One region of the Thalassotalea sp. PLHSN55 genome, then DNA from elsewhere that is predicted to be linked to it. Evidence: predicted binding sites of a transcription regulator. Region 1 holds the regulator's gene; the other holds the start of a gene.

Region 1 (7,912 bases):
GATAGTGAGTTTTTCCCAGACGTAATTGTCAAAATGCATGCGTGTTATCAACACTTAAATGCTGAAGATGAATTTTATAAATTTATTCGAAAAGTGTATGAAGAAACGGCTAGCAGCAGCACCTTAATTTGCTATGTTGATCATATCGAGTCAAAACACGGTACCAAAAAAGCGAAAGATTTTATGTTACCTGCGTTAAAGCGTCGACCAACTATTCGCGGCTTTAAGCATTTTATTCAAATGCAAATGACCGAATCGGAAAAGCACGAAGGCAATGAGCAACTCGACGTGATTAAAGAGCTGATATCAGCGTATATCAATGTTAAGCATCGTTATAGCTGCCGTACATGTGGCTTTAATAGCAGTACGCATTATTGGTCGTGTCCATCTTGTCACGACTGGGAACAGTTGAAACCTGTGCGTGGCCTCGAAGGAGAGTAGTGCTTTTTACTTTGCGCTATGCTCCAATTTCAGCGTCAAAAGTACTCATTGGTATTCACCAACTCCGTGCTTTTTCCTTGAAATTAGAACCATAGACGCTTAGTAAAAACTCACTACAGTTATAAAGAATTAAAGAATTAAAGAATTAAAGAATTAAAGAATTAAAGAATTAGAGGAATATGAAAGTGAATGATCCAAAAGTTGTTGTAGCTTTAGATTTTGATAAACAAGCAGATGCGTTAGCTTTTGTTGATAAAATTCAGCCAAGTGATTGTCGCTTAAAAGTCGGCAAAGAAATGTTTACTTACTTTGGGCCTGATTTTGTACGTGAGCTGGTTAAACGTGGTTTTGACGTGTTTTTAGACTTAAAGTTTCACGATATTCCTAACACGGTTGCTAAAGCGGTAACTGCAGCTGCTGAGCTTGGCGTTTGGATGGTTAACGTGCATGCCTCTGGCGGCTTAAAAATGATGGCAAAAGCGAAAGAAGCACTTGTGCCTTATGGTGAGAAAGCGCCATTGCTTATTGCGGTAACAGTACTTACCAGTATGGAAGAAAGTGACTTGATAGGTTTAGGTATTACTAAATCACCTGCTGAGCAGGTTAAACATTTAGCGGCGCTCACTAAGCAAGCGGGCTTAGATGGTGTTGTTTGTTCGGCTCAAGAGGCTGAAATGCTAAAAGCAGACCTAGGACAAGATTTTAAATTAGTGACTCCTGGTATTCGCCCAGCAGGTAGTAACGTAGACGACCAAAAGCGTATTATGACTCCAGAGCAGGCAGTAAATATTGGCGTAGACTATTTAGTGATTGGCCGTCCGATAACCAAAGCTGATGACCCACATGCGGTCTTACAACAGATTAATCAATCGCTAACTAAATAACTAAATAAATTAACGTATAAGAAATATAAAGCCTAACTACTTACGGTAGTTAGGCTTTTTATTTATGTGATTTCCAATATCCGATATTAATTTTTTAATCGTAATCTAACGGGGAAATGTAACCTTCTGGTTTAAGTGCTAATACATCACAATTTAACCTATCAATAACATGCTCTGCAGTATTACCAATAAAGGCCGCCGATATTCCTGTTCTACCTACAGTTCCAAGTACGACGAGCTCTGCATCTAGTTTGTTGGCAGCATTTTCTATTACGTCTTCAGGTAAGCCTTCTTCAACGGATACACGCTCAGGAGCAATATTAAAGCGCTGAGCGTGCTCTGTCATCGCTTCTTGATGGTGCTTGAGCATGGCATCATTGTATTCAGAAGAGTTAAACTCAGGAATTTCAATGGCAATATTAACCGGAGTACCCGGAAATGAGTTAATTAGATGAACTTGCGCTTTGATAATTTTAGATAAATTAAGGGATTCTTCAGTGATTTTATCGTTAAGTAACTGATGCTCTTCTTCATCACTTCCTACGTTGATAGCTGCAAGAATTTTACCATTTTCTGGCCATAAATGATCTTTAACTAATAATACCGGACAAGGGCATTTACGTAATAAATGCCAATCTGTTGGTGTAAATATTACTGATTTGAGTTTATCGTGTTGATGAGTACCTTTAACAACGATATCAAAGTTATACTCTAGTACTTCATTGATAATCGACTCAAAAGGGCGGTTGTGCCACACCACTTTGCTTTCAATAGTGAGGTTACCGTCATTTAGTGCGTCTATGGCAGTGTCAATCCATTGTAGTTTATCTGTGATCACAGATTGTCTCATGACTTCACGCTCGTCTTTTGACAGCATTGTGGTCATTTCATAGGAAAAGTCAAAGATAGATAAAAATGCAGTAATGCTAGCGCCTGTTTTTTTCGCAAGCTCTATCGCGCGTTTTAGCGCTTTTTGTTCATCTGTGGTTGGGTCGATAACTACAAGAATTTTTTGATATTTTTCCATCATTTCACCTTGGCAAAAATTAACGCTTAATTACAGTTTAATAGTGCCTTACCAGAAATGATAGTATTTTGTTTTATATCAAGTTTATAGTGATAGTTAGAAAATAATTAAACAAGTGTTTAAATTTTAATTAGGAAGGGGAATCAGTGGGTTGCTAGCCTATAGGCCAGCAACTTCATTGAGTTTGGTAATATCTAAAATGGTAATAAGTTTACCGTCGATTTTAATTAAACCGCTTTTGTGAAAACGGTTGAATAAACGGCTAATTGTTTCAACGGTTAAACCAATATAGTTACCAATGTCACTTCTAGTCATTGATAAACGAAATTCAACTGACGACAAGCCTCTATCGTGGTATCTCGCACTTAATGCACTAATAAAGGTTGCTAAACGTTGTTCAGCATTTTTACGATTAAGCAGTGTAAGCATTTCTTGATCTTCGCGAATTTCATTACTCATTAAACGAAGAATTTGCTTTTTAAGTTTCGGCATACTGTTAGATAACGTATCTAACGTGTTGTAGGGGATTTCACAAACCATTGATGTTTCGAGTGCTTTTGCAAAACTAGGATGCTCTGATTCGGCAATCGCGTCAAACCCCAATAAATCACCAGCTAAATGAAAGCCCGTAATTTGCTCTTCACCTTGTTCATTTACCGTAAAAGTTTTAAATGTGCCTGAACGAATAGCATACAATGCTTGCATCTTTTCGCCATCTTGGAAAATTTGCTCACCTTTATGGATAGGACGTTTACGGTCGATAATTTTATCTAAAACGTCCAACTCTTTGTCATTAAGGGAGAAAGGTAGACATAGCTCACTGATACTACAGTTTTGACAATGAATGTGTTGTTGACCTGAACAGTGACGATTTTGCATAACTACCTAAATAACTTAGCATCAAACTTATTGACTAAGATCATATTAAAACAATTGCCTATATGCAAACGATATAGTGAAAATTCCATACAATATTGTAACTAATGCTAATGCTTTTCTAAAATATGTATTTTTCAAGATGTTTTTTATATTAAAAAAACCAAATGAAACCGTTAAAAGCGCTGGTAATGTGCCTAATCCGAAGCAGAACATGATAAATGCGCCCGAAAAAGCACTATTGCTAGCTAATGCCCAGGTTAAGGTTGAATAAACCAAACCACAGGGCAGCCAGCCCCAAATAGCGCCTAATAAAATCGCTTTATTTGTGCTATCAACTGGAAGGATTTGTTTACTTAATGGTGATAAGTAACGCCAGATAAATTGGCCAAATTTTTCCAGTTTACTGATCCACATAAGCCATTGGCCAATATATAAACCAAGTAATACTAAAAATACGCCGGAAATCAGGCGTAAACCAATTACCGGCACGCCTATATTTCTAACGGCAATTGAACTAGTAAAACCGACAATAGCGCCAATTAGACTATAGGAAAGTATTCTGCCTAGGTTATACCCTAAAACTAAAGACGCTTTAGGTTTTTCGCCAGGGATCGCTGAAGTTAATAATGAGCTAATACCACCGCACATGCCTATGCAGTGACCTGAGCCTAATAATCCGATAATGAAAGCTGATAGGTAGTCTAATGGCATGTTAATCATTGTTCGATTCGGTAGGCTTGGATTCAGCGGCTTTTTTATCTTTACCTTCTTCATCAAACAAGATGCTCATGCCTTGCTTTTCTAAGTCATCGAATTGCTCTGTTTTTACTGCCCAAAAAAATAAATAAATACCGAGGGCTGTTAATAAAATAGCAATAGGGATCAGAACGTAAATGATGCTCATTTTTTTAATAACCTTAGCGAGTTAGTAATAACAAGTATTGAACTTAACGACATGCCGATAACCGCCATATAAGGCGTAATAAATCCTGCTACAGCAAGCGGTAATACTATGGCATTGTAGCCAAATGCCCAAAGGTAATTTTGCCAAACAATTTTTTTAGTTTTAATGGCGGTTTTTTGCAATTGTTCAATTGAAGCGAGTTGATTATTCAACAAAATAACATCTGCGCCGTTTTTGGCGATATCGGTACCGCTGCCCATTGCAATTGCGATATGTGCAGCGCCGAATACCGGTGTGTCATTCACACCATCGCCTACCATAGCAACCGTATGCGATTTTTGTCGCTCTTTGAGCAATTCCATTTTATCAAGCGCGGTTAAGCCACTATGAGTTGTGGCAATGTTAAGCGCTTCTTTTACGGCGAGACAACCTGCCGCATTGTCACCAGATAACATTAATGAACTAATATTTTGCTTGGTCAAATAATCGAGCAGGTCTTTTGCATCTTCTCTAATATCATCACGTAACGTAAACGATGCAATGACTTGTCCATCCTGAGTCAGTAAACATTGTTTGTTTTCGTATTGAGACAGTTCACTTTTATTGAGTAGCCAAGTAGGTTTACCAATCGCAAATTTCTGATTGTTAATTAGGCCCGAAACCCCGCAACCGGGCTCTACCGTTGGCTTTTCACACTGATAAGAAAAATCTCGATATTGGCTAAACGGTTTAGCTAATGGATGTTGAGAATGACATTCAAGTGCTGCGGCAATTGCTAGCAATTGTGCTTTTGTAAATTGTTCATCAATTACATCGACATGCACAATGGTAAACTCGCCGTTGGTTAATGTACCTGTTTTATCAAATGCCATGGTTGAAATTTTTGGGATTGTTTCCATTACATGAGCTGATTTGATCATGATACCGTCTTTATTTAACCGTGTGGTTGCACAAGTTAAGGCGGTAGGTGTTGCTAATGACAACGCGCAAGGGCAGGTAGCGACGAGTACAGATAGCGTGATCCAAAACGCTTCCTCTGGCATATGTTGATGCCAATAAAGAGCGGTACAAATTGCGGTAACTAAAATAACGGCAACAAAATATTGGGCAATTTTATCTGATAATTTGGCAATTTTGGGTTTATGAGCTTGAGAATGTTCACTTAAACGAATCAGCTGGCTTAAAAATGAATGGCTACTTATTTGCTTTACTTCAACAGTTAAATTGCCATCACCGTTTACGGTACCAGCAAAAACTTTTTCACCAATCGATTTCTTAACGGGGAGCTGCTCTCCAGAAAGCATAGACTCGTTTAGCTGACTTTTACCTTGTAAAATAGTGCCATCTGCAGGCACGGTTTCACCAGGCTTTACAATAACTAAATCATTTTCCTGTAGGTTTTTAGCCGCAATATAGTGCTCTTCATCGCCAGTGTCTGTTGCGACAATTTTTACAGCCGTCATTGGCATAAGTTTCAATAAATTTGCTGATACTTCAGCGGCACGTGAACGCGCTCGAAACTCGAGAAATTTACCGATAAGCAGTAGAAAAGTGAACATAGAGACTGATTCAAAATACACTTCTCCTTGTTGAGTTACGGTTGCCCAAACGGAAGCACAAAATGCTAAGGAAATAGCAATAGAAACAGGTACATCCATAGATAAACGTTTTATTTTTAATGCATTAACTGCGCCTTTGTAAAAAGGAAATGCACCATAACTCACAATAGGAAAGGTCAGTAACATACTGGTCCAGCGTAAGTAGACCAGAATGGTTTCAGACATGCCAGAGAACGCGCCAAAATATAATCCGGTAGCGATCATCATTACTTGCATCATTAAAATGCCGGAAATGCCTAAACGTTTGATGAAAACCTTGGCCTGTTTTTTATTATTTTCTTCAACGGCATTCGCTTTAAAAGGTAGCGCATGATAACCAATGTGTTCTAAATGGGTTAGAATTTCACTTAAGCTAATGGTGTCGTTATGCCAACGCACTGTTGCTCGTTGTGTGGTTGCATTAACGTTAATTGCAATAACGCCTTCAACTTTGGCTAACTGCATTTCAATTAGCCAAGCACAAGCTGCACAACTGATACCATCGACAGTTAAAATTGTTTCTTTATATGCGTCTGTCGTATAGGTGAATTCGTTTTGCAGGTTTGCATCATCAAGCAGTTTATTCTTTTGTAATTGTTCAGGTACTAGCGGTGTGCCTTTTGTCGCTGGCTCTGTGCGGTATTGGTAGTAATCCGTTAAGCCGTTATCGACAATCGTTTGGGCAACTGCTTGGCAACCAATACAACACATGTTTTGTTGCTTTTGGAAAATTTTAACCGACAAATTGATGCCGTTAGGCACCATTTCGCCACAGTGGTAACAATTTTGTGCCATTAATTTGCTTCAGTAAGGTTAGGAATAATTTCGATAAAGTTACTTTGAGGTAATGAAATTGTATTTTGAATTTTCCATGTATTTTCAAATGACGATACTGTAATACGCCATTTTCCCGTAATAGGTTGTTCAAAATGATGACGAAAGTTACCGCTTCCATCAGGTGTTAACGCTAAATAAAAATCGTTTTTGGCTAACGTAGGGTGGTAAAAATTAACGTTTAGCATAGGAAATATTTTTTCAATGCCTGTAGGCTTGATGATTAAGTCTTGACTTTCTAGCTTCAATTCAAAGCGCATGCCTAACTTTTGGGCCAGTTTTACTTTATTTACTTCTAAATTGATGGCTTTGCCTTTTTTGTAATAATCGCCGACAACCAAAGTATCTGGGTTGGTATTTGCGATAATTAAGGTGGCAATCCCTGCAACAACTGCAGTAAGAGGCAAAATAAATACTAACCATGCCCAAGGCTCTTTATACCATGATGTTTTCATTACAATTCACACTAAGAAAATAGGGCGCCATTATACTAATATATTGGCTTTGAACCAAGTTAAAGCCGTATAATTTAGCCGATTATATTGTAAAATTTACGTATAAAAAAACCCTGTTAATCGCTTAACAGGGTTTTTAAATTAATCTTAAATGATTACATTATTTTTGCGATAAGCTATAAACGTAAGCACTGATCAAGTGAACTTTTTCTTCACCTAAGATGTCTTTCCACGGCGGCATAACACCAGCACGACCGTTACGAATAGACTCTTCAATTACACGTTGTGAACCACCGTATAACCAAATGTTGTCAGTTAAATTTGGTGCACCTAAAGGTAAGTTCATTGCTAAGCTACCTTTACCATCTGCGCCATGACAACCAGCACAAAGACCAAATTTGGCTTTACCAGCTTCTGCAAGGTCTGGGTTCACTGAGCGACCACTTAAACTAATCACGTAAGCTGCAACTTCTTTAACACCTTGTTCACCGCCTAACGCGCCTTCCCAAGCCATCATACCTGTTGCTTTACGACCGTTTAAGATACTTTCTTTAATCGCTTCAGGTGTACCACCATATAACCATGCATTGTCGGTTAAATCAGGGAAGCCTGTTGTACCGCTAGCATTTGAACCATGACATTGTGAGCAGTTTTGTAAAAATAAGCGTTGACCTATTTTTAACGCGTCTTTGTCAGTTGCAAGATCTTCGATGCTGCGCTTGGCAAAAGCTTCAAAGATAGGGCCGTATTTAGCTTCAGCAGCGTCCATTTCACGATCGTATTGTACGATAATGCCATTTTCTCTTGCTGCAATCATTTGTGCTTTTGAATCAGCTAAGCTAGTAACATCTTGGTTTGCACTTTTCCAATTTGTTACACCTTTCCAGTCG
Region 2 (7,912 bases), on a different contig from region 1:
TGATCTTGACGATCCTGAAGCATCAAAACTGCATTCTATTGGTTACGAACGCAATGAGCTTAACGTACTTAAGAACTCCTACAATAATTTGATTGATGAACTGGTACTGTATAAAGAGCGCTTTGCTCTCGCCCAACAAGAAACCATTGCCGCCAATGATAAGCTCGACGAGCATAACTTAATGCTAGAGCAAGAGGTTGCTAAAAAAACCTCTTCATTAAGCACGACCATGTTAAAAATGGAAACTCAGCAACGTGAGCTTATTGCTCAACAAACGCAATTAAAAGAAGAAAACAAGCGTCGCAGTAAAACAGAACAAACTTTAAAAGAAACCAACCAAAATCTTAAAAGTTCGATTCACGAGCTTAATAAAGCACAAGACAGGCTAATTGAAGCTGAGAAAATGGCATCACTCGGTATGTTATCGGCTGAGGTTTCACACGAAATAAATACACCGATTGGTGTCAGTATAACTTCAACGACGTATTTATCAGACTTACTAAACGAACTTAAAGATAATATTGAGCAACAAAGATTATCAAAACGTGCACTGGAAGATTTCACTAACAATGCTAGCCATAGTATTGAATTATTGGTCAATAACTTAAATCGCGCTTCTGAATTAATTTCCAGTTATAAACAAGTTGCCGTTGACCAAACCAATGACAAAATTCGAAAAATAAACATCAAACAATATTTAAGTGAAATTATTCAATCACTGCACCCAAAATTAAAAAAGACCAATCATATTGTTACCGTTGACTGCTCAAATGATGTTGAAATTTATTGCCACGCTGGTGCTATCGCGCAAATTATTACCAACCTGATCATCAATTCAATTTTTCATGGTTTTGAAGGTATCAACCAAGGTGAAATTGTCATTAAAGTACAAGAAAAAGATAACAACTTATTGATACGTTATCACGACAATGGCATTGGTGTTTCTCCCGAGGGCTTAGAGCAGTTCTTCGACCCTTTCTATACCACTAAAGCTGGCCAAGGCGGCACAGGCTTAGGCACTCATATTATTCAAAACTTAGTTCAAGATACCCTTAACGGTAGTATCAATGTAGAGAGCGAATTAGGTAAGGGCTTAAGTTACGATATTGAATTTCCAGACATGCAACAAGCTAGCTTTTAGCTAAACGCAGTTACACCTCAAGCAGAGAAAAACACAACTCCTCTTATAAATAGATGTACCTAAGGTTCTTAATTACGTTAATATTGCCCTCTTACATTATTTGCAATACAGCCCCAAATTTTTAGGGTCAATAGGATATTTCTTTATGTGGTTTAAAAACCTTTATTTTTTCGCCTTTACTCGCCCTTTTGAATGGTCTGAACAAGATTTAGAAAAACACTTAAGTGAACACTTATTTACGCCTTGTGGGTCAACTGAGCAGTCGCATTTTGGTTGGGTCAATGCACTTGGTAAGCACGGTAATACCTGTGTTCATGGGGTTAACGGCAATTATTTATTGTGTGCACGCAAAGAAGAAAAAATCTTACCTGCGCCTGTTATCAAAGAACAGTTAGAAGAAAAAATTGCTAAATTAGAAGAAGAGCAAAGCCGAAACGCCACCAAGAAAGAAAAAGAGCAATTTAAAGAAGATATTATTTTTGAGTTATTGCCACGTGCTTTTTCTCGTATTTCTGATACCCATGCTTACATCAATCCTGAGCACAATATTGTTGTTATCAATACCAGCAGTCGCGGCAAAGCTGAAGACTTTTTGGCATTATTAAGAAAAGTATTAGGTACTTTACCAGTAACAAGTTTATCGCCTGAGCAAGCTCCAGACGAATTAATGACAGACTGGTTAACAGAAAACAACTTAGGTGAAAATTTTCAGTTAGGAATGGAAGCTGAATTTAACGCTCTTGGCGACGATGGCGCGGTAGTACGTGTTAAAAATCAAGACTTGGGCAGTGATGAAATTAAAGCGCACTTAGATGCAGACAAGTATGTAGTAAAACTTGCATTAGAGTGGGATGAAGCAATGTCGTTTATTTTATGCGATGACTTAGCCATTAAACGTTTAAAATTTTATGACGTATTGCATGAACAAAATGATGATATTGATAAAGACGATATTGTTGCGCGAATTGACGCAGATTTCGCCTTAATGGCGGGTGAGTTAAACCGCTTTATTGGCGATTTATTAGCTGAGTTTTCATTAAAGGCTACCGACTGCCTAGAAAAAGAGTAATCTAGCGATTTTTGCTTAAGTTAAGCCTTATTACCATATCAAGTCGGGTATATAAGGCTTAACTGTTAAAGAGCTAATGATTAAAGAGTTAACGCTTAAACGACCAAAGCAAGCTCATTTAAGAGAACATCGTTTTAATATCGGTTACCAAGTCTAAAAATTCAGGTGTTTGCATATAATTTTCATCTGGCAGTATTTCTTTAGCCACATAATTTTTCAATAACACTTCTTTAGTTGACGCATTTTTGAAAATATCATGATAAATGGCACCGGCACGAATAAAGTCTAGATAGTGCACTTCTTTTGGTAGCACGGTTAAGTCACTCCAGTTTTCAACTACAGCGGTAAACTCCTCAGAAAAGCCCCATTTTTTAGTTACCTCAGCGCCAATTTTACTCGACAGCTTAATAATAGCTTGTTGCAAGAAGGTTGGATTAGCAAATACATCAGCATGCTTTTCCGCTTCGGTTAATATCGGCAACACCCCAATGTTATGCACCAATGCTGCTAACGTTAAGACATCTAATGTCATTGAAGTATGTTTATGTTTTTGTACATATAAGGTCATCAATGCGATGGCAACTGATGAAATATCTATGGTTTTTGCCCACGATTTTTTCAAGTAACTGGCAACAATTTCATTCTCAGAAACAAAGACTTGCTCTAATGCCATCGCGGTTGCAATGCTTTTAATTTGCCTTAGGCCGATACGTGTAACGGCTTGGTTTACCGTCTCAACTTTAACACTTCGCCCTAACACTGCACTATTGGCCACTTTTAACATGCCTAATGACAGTGCGGGATCTTGAGCAATAATATCGCTCATTTTATTCAAGTTAACTTCCGGATCATCAGCTGCTTGACGAACCTTAAGTGCTACTTCAGGTAACGTTGGTAAAACTAAAGCATCTTGATTGATTTTCTCAACTAAAATTGTATACAGCGCGTTTTCAGTGCCCATAAATAGTATCCTTATTATTCTTAATGCTACTATTAAAAACTTAGCACAAAATTTTCAATGTCATCATTTAATTTGCTAATTTTTCAACAAATTATCATTAAATTTTAAACAAACTGTTTTGGTGTGCATTTTTCGTACAATTAGTTGCACAATTTATTGCGCTGAATCAACCGCTAAACTTGCGTAAATAGTGCGCTGCTCTTAAAATACGCGCAAATTTGTCGAGTTAGTACCCTTATGTTAAAACCTGAACTTCTCTCTCCTGCTGGTAGCCTTAAAAATATGCGTTATGCCTTTGCTTATGGCGCTGACGCCGTATATGCAGGCCAACCTCGTTATTCACTTCGCGTTCGTAATAACGAATTTAACCTTGAGAATATTCAAATAGGTATTAACGAAGCACACGAATTAGGTAAAAAATTCTACCTAGTTAATAACATTGCGCCACATAACAGCAAGCTTAAAACCTTCTTAAAAGATATTGAACCAGTAGTAAAAATGGGGCCAGATGCCTTGATCATGTCTGATCCTGGTTTGATCATGATGGTACGTGAACAGTTTCCTGACATGCCGATTCACTTATCGGTGCAATCAAATACGGTTAACTGGGCAACGGTTAAATTTTGGTATCAACAAGGTGTTGTACGGGTGATTTTATCGCGTGAATTATCCCTTGATGAAATTGAAGAAATTCGTATGCGCTGCCCTGAAATGGAAATTGAAGTATTTGTGCACGGCGCATTATGCATGGCCTATTCAGGACGTTGCTTGCTATCTGGCTATATCAATAAACGCGATCCTAACCAAGGTACCTGTACTAACTCTTGTCGTTGGAAGTATGACGTGCACTCAGCTTCAGAAACAGAAACCGGTGATGTTATTGCCAACCCTGTTGAAATTATCATGCCGGAAGAAAAGCCAATCGACGATATTGTTTTATTACAAGAGCAAGGCCGCCCTGGCGAATACATGCCAGCTTTTGAAGATGAACATGGCACTTACATTATGAATTCAAAAGATTTACGTGCCGTTGAGCATGTTGATCGCTTGGTGAAAATGGGTGTGCACTCACTAAAAATTGAAGGCCGTACTAAGTCTTTTTATTATTGTGCCCGTACCGCGCAAATCTATAACCAAGCAATTTTAGATTCGATGGGTGAAAAGCCATTTAACCCACAGTTAAATACCGATTTAGAGCATCTTGCTCACCGCGGTTATACCGAAGGCTTCTTACAGCGTCACCGCCATGGTGATACACAAAATTATGACTACGGTTATTCAAAAAGTGATACTCAACAATTTGTTGGTGAAGTTGTCGGTAAAAATGAACAAGGCTTAATTGAAATTGATGTTAAAAATAAGTTTTTAACCGGCGACCAACTTGAGCTAATGACGCCAAAAGGCAATGTTACCTTTACCTTAGAATATATGGAAAATAAAAAGGGTGAAGAAGTGACTGACGCCAAAGGCTCTGGCCATAAAGTATTTGTAAAACTCGATACCGAGCTCGATTTAGCCTTTGGCATTATCATGCGCTATTTAGATGAAGGTGGCACAACTCGTCATCCGTTTGCTCAAAATCAAGCCGATAAATGATCTACTTTATAACCGCTGAATTTGTCTTCGATAAACTCAGCGGTTAGCTAAGTCCTTCACTCCCCAAATACCTTAAGCTATGGGCAGCTAGCGCCATTTATTCGCGTTTTTAACTTGCAGCTTGTCAATTTTCTACTGCTTGTTTTTGCTCACCTTTAAATACATATAAAACCTTAGCTAAAACCTGCCTTTTACTTACCGGTCCGATTTTTTCAATACTGTGGTAGTTATCGTTTTCATCTCGGCTCCAGATAAAACCATACTTATCAATCACAGTAACTTTCTTAAGCACTTCACCATAAAAATGGTGATGAATGACAATAATACTATTTACACTAACAAAAAGTGAGTTAAACCAATGATTAACAAGAATACGACTGCCTTGAGGTATAATCGGTGCCATATTGTTATCAGTAACTTTTAAAATTTTAAATCCTAAAAAACTCATTTTAAACTCCTTGCTAACGTATTATTCAGCATCTTTAAGTACGGGTTATTCCATTAAAAATTAGAAATTAAAAGCACATAGCTTACTTGTTAGTGAATGCCAACATCGCTTTCATTAACTAACTGCTTCACTTCCATTATCGCAGTAATGCAATGATCACAAATAGGGTATTTGTTTCTAAAAAGCGTAATTGGCGTTAACGTTGTTTTAATCGCTTCAATAATCATCGTCATTGTATGTTTGGGTAAATGGCGAGCCTGAGCTAACAACAGTACGCGTTTATGCGCTAATACTAAGTATTGAAAAGAAGTTTTATGCTCACCTTGCATTTCATGCAAAATAGCAAGGTTATGATTGGCTGTGATCCAAGCATTTAACAGCTGTTCATTGGTAGCGTCTTTTTCCCATGACTCACTTAGCATGACCTCTGCTGCTCGATAAGCGTTTTCAGCCAAATGCCATTGTTGCTGGTTTAAGTAGTTATTTCCTGCCACTAACAGTGTTTGCCAAGGTTGCATCATTCTTCCTTTAATTTTGATCTTACGATAAAAGAATACTCTCTATAAAACCCAAACACAAGTGAGAATCATTATCATTTAATGATTTATATCTCAGTGTTGATTTATTGACCTTAATCAACTTATTCTTATTGATAATCATTCTTGTTTAGTTTAGCATTAGACCCAAGTTAAACGAGTTGAGAAAAGATATGTACGTTTGTATTTGCCATGGTGTTACTGATTCACACATAGAAGCTGCGGTTGATAACGGCAATGAAACTATGCGCGATTTAGCGGCAGAATTAAAAGTTGGTACGCAATGCGGCCAATGTTGTTGTTGTGCCAAAAAAGTGCTTAATAATAAATTAATGCAAATAGCGGAAGCACAACCTAACGTTGCTTAACATCGACTGCTCTCCACTCATAATCTTGCTCCTTCTTTAACAGCAATAACTACTTTGTACCGCGAATAAAGACCACCTAATACTTTTCACTTACTCAGTGTTTACCACCTGCATTCCAGTTTAGATTCACGTTAAAACAACGTACTAACTGCAATGAACAGCAATAGCAATAATTATCATTTCTACTCACTTATTTACTGATGTTATATCAATGTTTTTATTAGGTTTATTTAATCTTGCAGCCTTTAAATATGCCTCTATACTAACATGACATTTATCACATAATGGAACACACGCATGAAAGGCAATGCCCGTGTTATTTCAACACTGAACCAAATTCTCACACTCGAACTTTCATCGATTAATCAGTACTTTTTACACGCCCGCATGTTTAAAAATTGGGGCTTAGAAAGCTTAAATAAAAAAGCTTATAAAAAATCAATTAAAGACATGAAACAAGCAGACGATTTAATTGAACGCATTTTATTTTTAGAGGGTCTGCCTAATTTACAACAGCTTTGTAAGTTAAAAATAGGCGAGCACAGCGAAGAAATGCTGCAATGCGATTTAGCCTTCGAACAAGAGCAAATAGACGCACTACGCGATGCCGTCGCTTTATGTGAGCAAGAACAAGACTATGTTAGCAGAGAGTTACTTCGCGAGCGTTTAAATACCGCAGAAGATCATTTAGATTGGCTTGAAACACAACTGTCTTTAATCAGTAATACGGGCTTAGAAAATTACTTACAATCTATGATGGAGGAGAAATAACATGCAAGGTAAACAAAAAATTATTGACCTGCTAAATAAGCAGTTAACCCTTGAGTTAACCTCTATGGATCAATATTTAGCCCATGCTAAAATTTATGAAGATTGGGGTATTAACAAACTTCATGAACAGTTAAACCATGAACATGAAGAAGAATTAGATCACGCCAAACGGTTAATTGAGCGTATTTTATTTCTTGAAGGTAAAGCCGATACTGTGTCTCGTGAACCAGTTAACGTCGGTAGCAATGTTAAAGAAATGCTAGAAAACGACCTTGCCGCCGAGCATATCGTCGCAAACAGTTTACGCAGCATTATTACCGTGTGTGAGCAAGAGCAAGACTATATTTCACGCGATATCCTGCAAGAACTGTTAAATGATACCGAAACCGATCACATTTATTGGCTTGAGCAACATTTAGGTTTGATTGAGAAAATTGGCCTGCCTAATTATATTCAATCGCAAATGTAAGCATAGCAGCGCTGCAATTAAAAAATTCAAAGGGTTAGTGAAAATATCACTAGCCCTTTTTTATACTTGCTATAACGCCCTTACCACCTGTTTATGCAACAGATTTTCTATTGGTTATACATACATCGGCTATGCTATAATACGCGCCCGATTTTAGCTCGCTAACATCAATTTATCTTAATTATCGCTTGGAACAACAAAACTTATGGCATTAAAAATATTAGACTCGTGTATCAACTGCGATATGTGTGATCCTGAATGTCCTAATGAAGCGATAGCCTTAGGCGAAGAGATATATGAGATTGATCCTGAAAAGTGCACTGAGTGTGTAGGCCACTACGATAAACCAACTTGCGTTAGCGTATGCCCAATAGATTGCGTAAAACCTGATCCCGACCACCAAGAAGATGAAGTCACCTTATTAGCTAAATTTATGCTAATGCACGGTGACTAACAGCTGTAAGCTGTAAGTCACAAGTTTGAAGCTATAAGTCTTAAGCTTGAAGCTTTTAACTTGTAGCTTTCCACTTTTAACTTCCCGCTTGTAGCTTTC

Evidence for each region. Region 1 encodes FNR, which switches genes on or off when oxygen is low (the NO sensors DNR and NnrR bind a similar motif). Its sites were predicted from a motif close to TTGATCTAGATCAA; they were not measured.
Region 2: a site for FNR is predicted at 3,328-3,341, ahead of trhP (prephenate-dependent tRNA uridine(34) hydroxylase TrhP). Genes of this name have one in related genera too.

Annotation. Positions count from the first base shown of each region.
Region 1 covers NZ_JBPDIH010000012.1:62,797-70,708, reverse strand. Annotated here, with positions in the region: gene lapB (lipopolysaccharide assembly protein LapB) at 1-441, shown strand, start outside; gene pyrF (orotidine-5'-phosphate decarboxylase) at 621-1,325, shown strand; gene uspE (universal stress protein UspE) at 1,420-2,352, opposite strand; gene fnr (fumarate/nitrate reduction transcriptional regulator Fnr) at 2,512-3,231, opposite strand; gene ACRRSQ_RS18665 (sulfite exporter TauE/SafE family protein) at 3,277-3,951, opposite strand; gene ccoS (cbb3-type cytochrome oxidase assembly protein CcoS) at 3,944-4,135, opposite strand; gene ACRRSQ_RS18655 (heavy metal translocating P-type ATPase) at 4,132-6,528, opposite strand; gene ACRRSQ_RS18650 (FixH family protein) at 6,528-7,022, opposite strand; gene ccoP (cytochrome-c oxidase, cbb3-type subunit III) at 7,183-7,912, opposite strand, start outside.
Region 2 covers NZ_JBPDIH010000007.1:138,700-146,611, reverse strand. Annotated here, with positions in the region: gene ACRRSQ_RS14770 (ATP-binding protein) at 1-1,141, shown strand, start outside; gene rdgC (recombination-associated protein RdgC) at 1,287-2,210, shown strand; gene ACRRSQ_RS14760 (HDOD domain-containing protein) at 2,329-3,171, opposite strand; gene trhP (prephenate-dependent tRNA uridine(34) hydroxylase TrhP) at 3,409-4,767, shown strand; gene ACRRSQ_RS14750 (hypothetical protein) at 4,892-5,215, opposite strand; gene ACRRSQ_RS14745 (hypothetical protein) at 5,305-5,736, opposite strand; gene ACRRSQ_RS14740 ((2Fe-2S)-binding protein) at 5,925-6,119, shown strand; gene bfr (bacterioferritin) at 6,417-6,890, shown strand; gene bfr (bacterioferritin) at 6,892-7,359, shown strand; gene ACRRSQ_RS14725 (YfhL family 4Fe-4S dicluster ferredoxin) at 7,565-7,813, shown strand.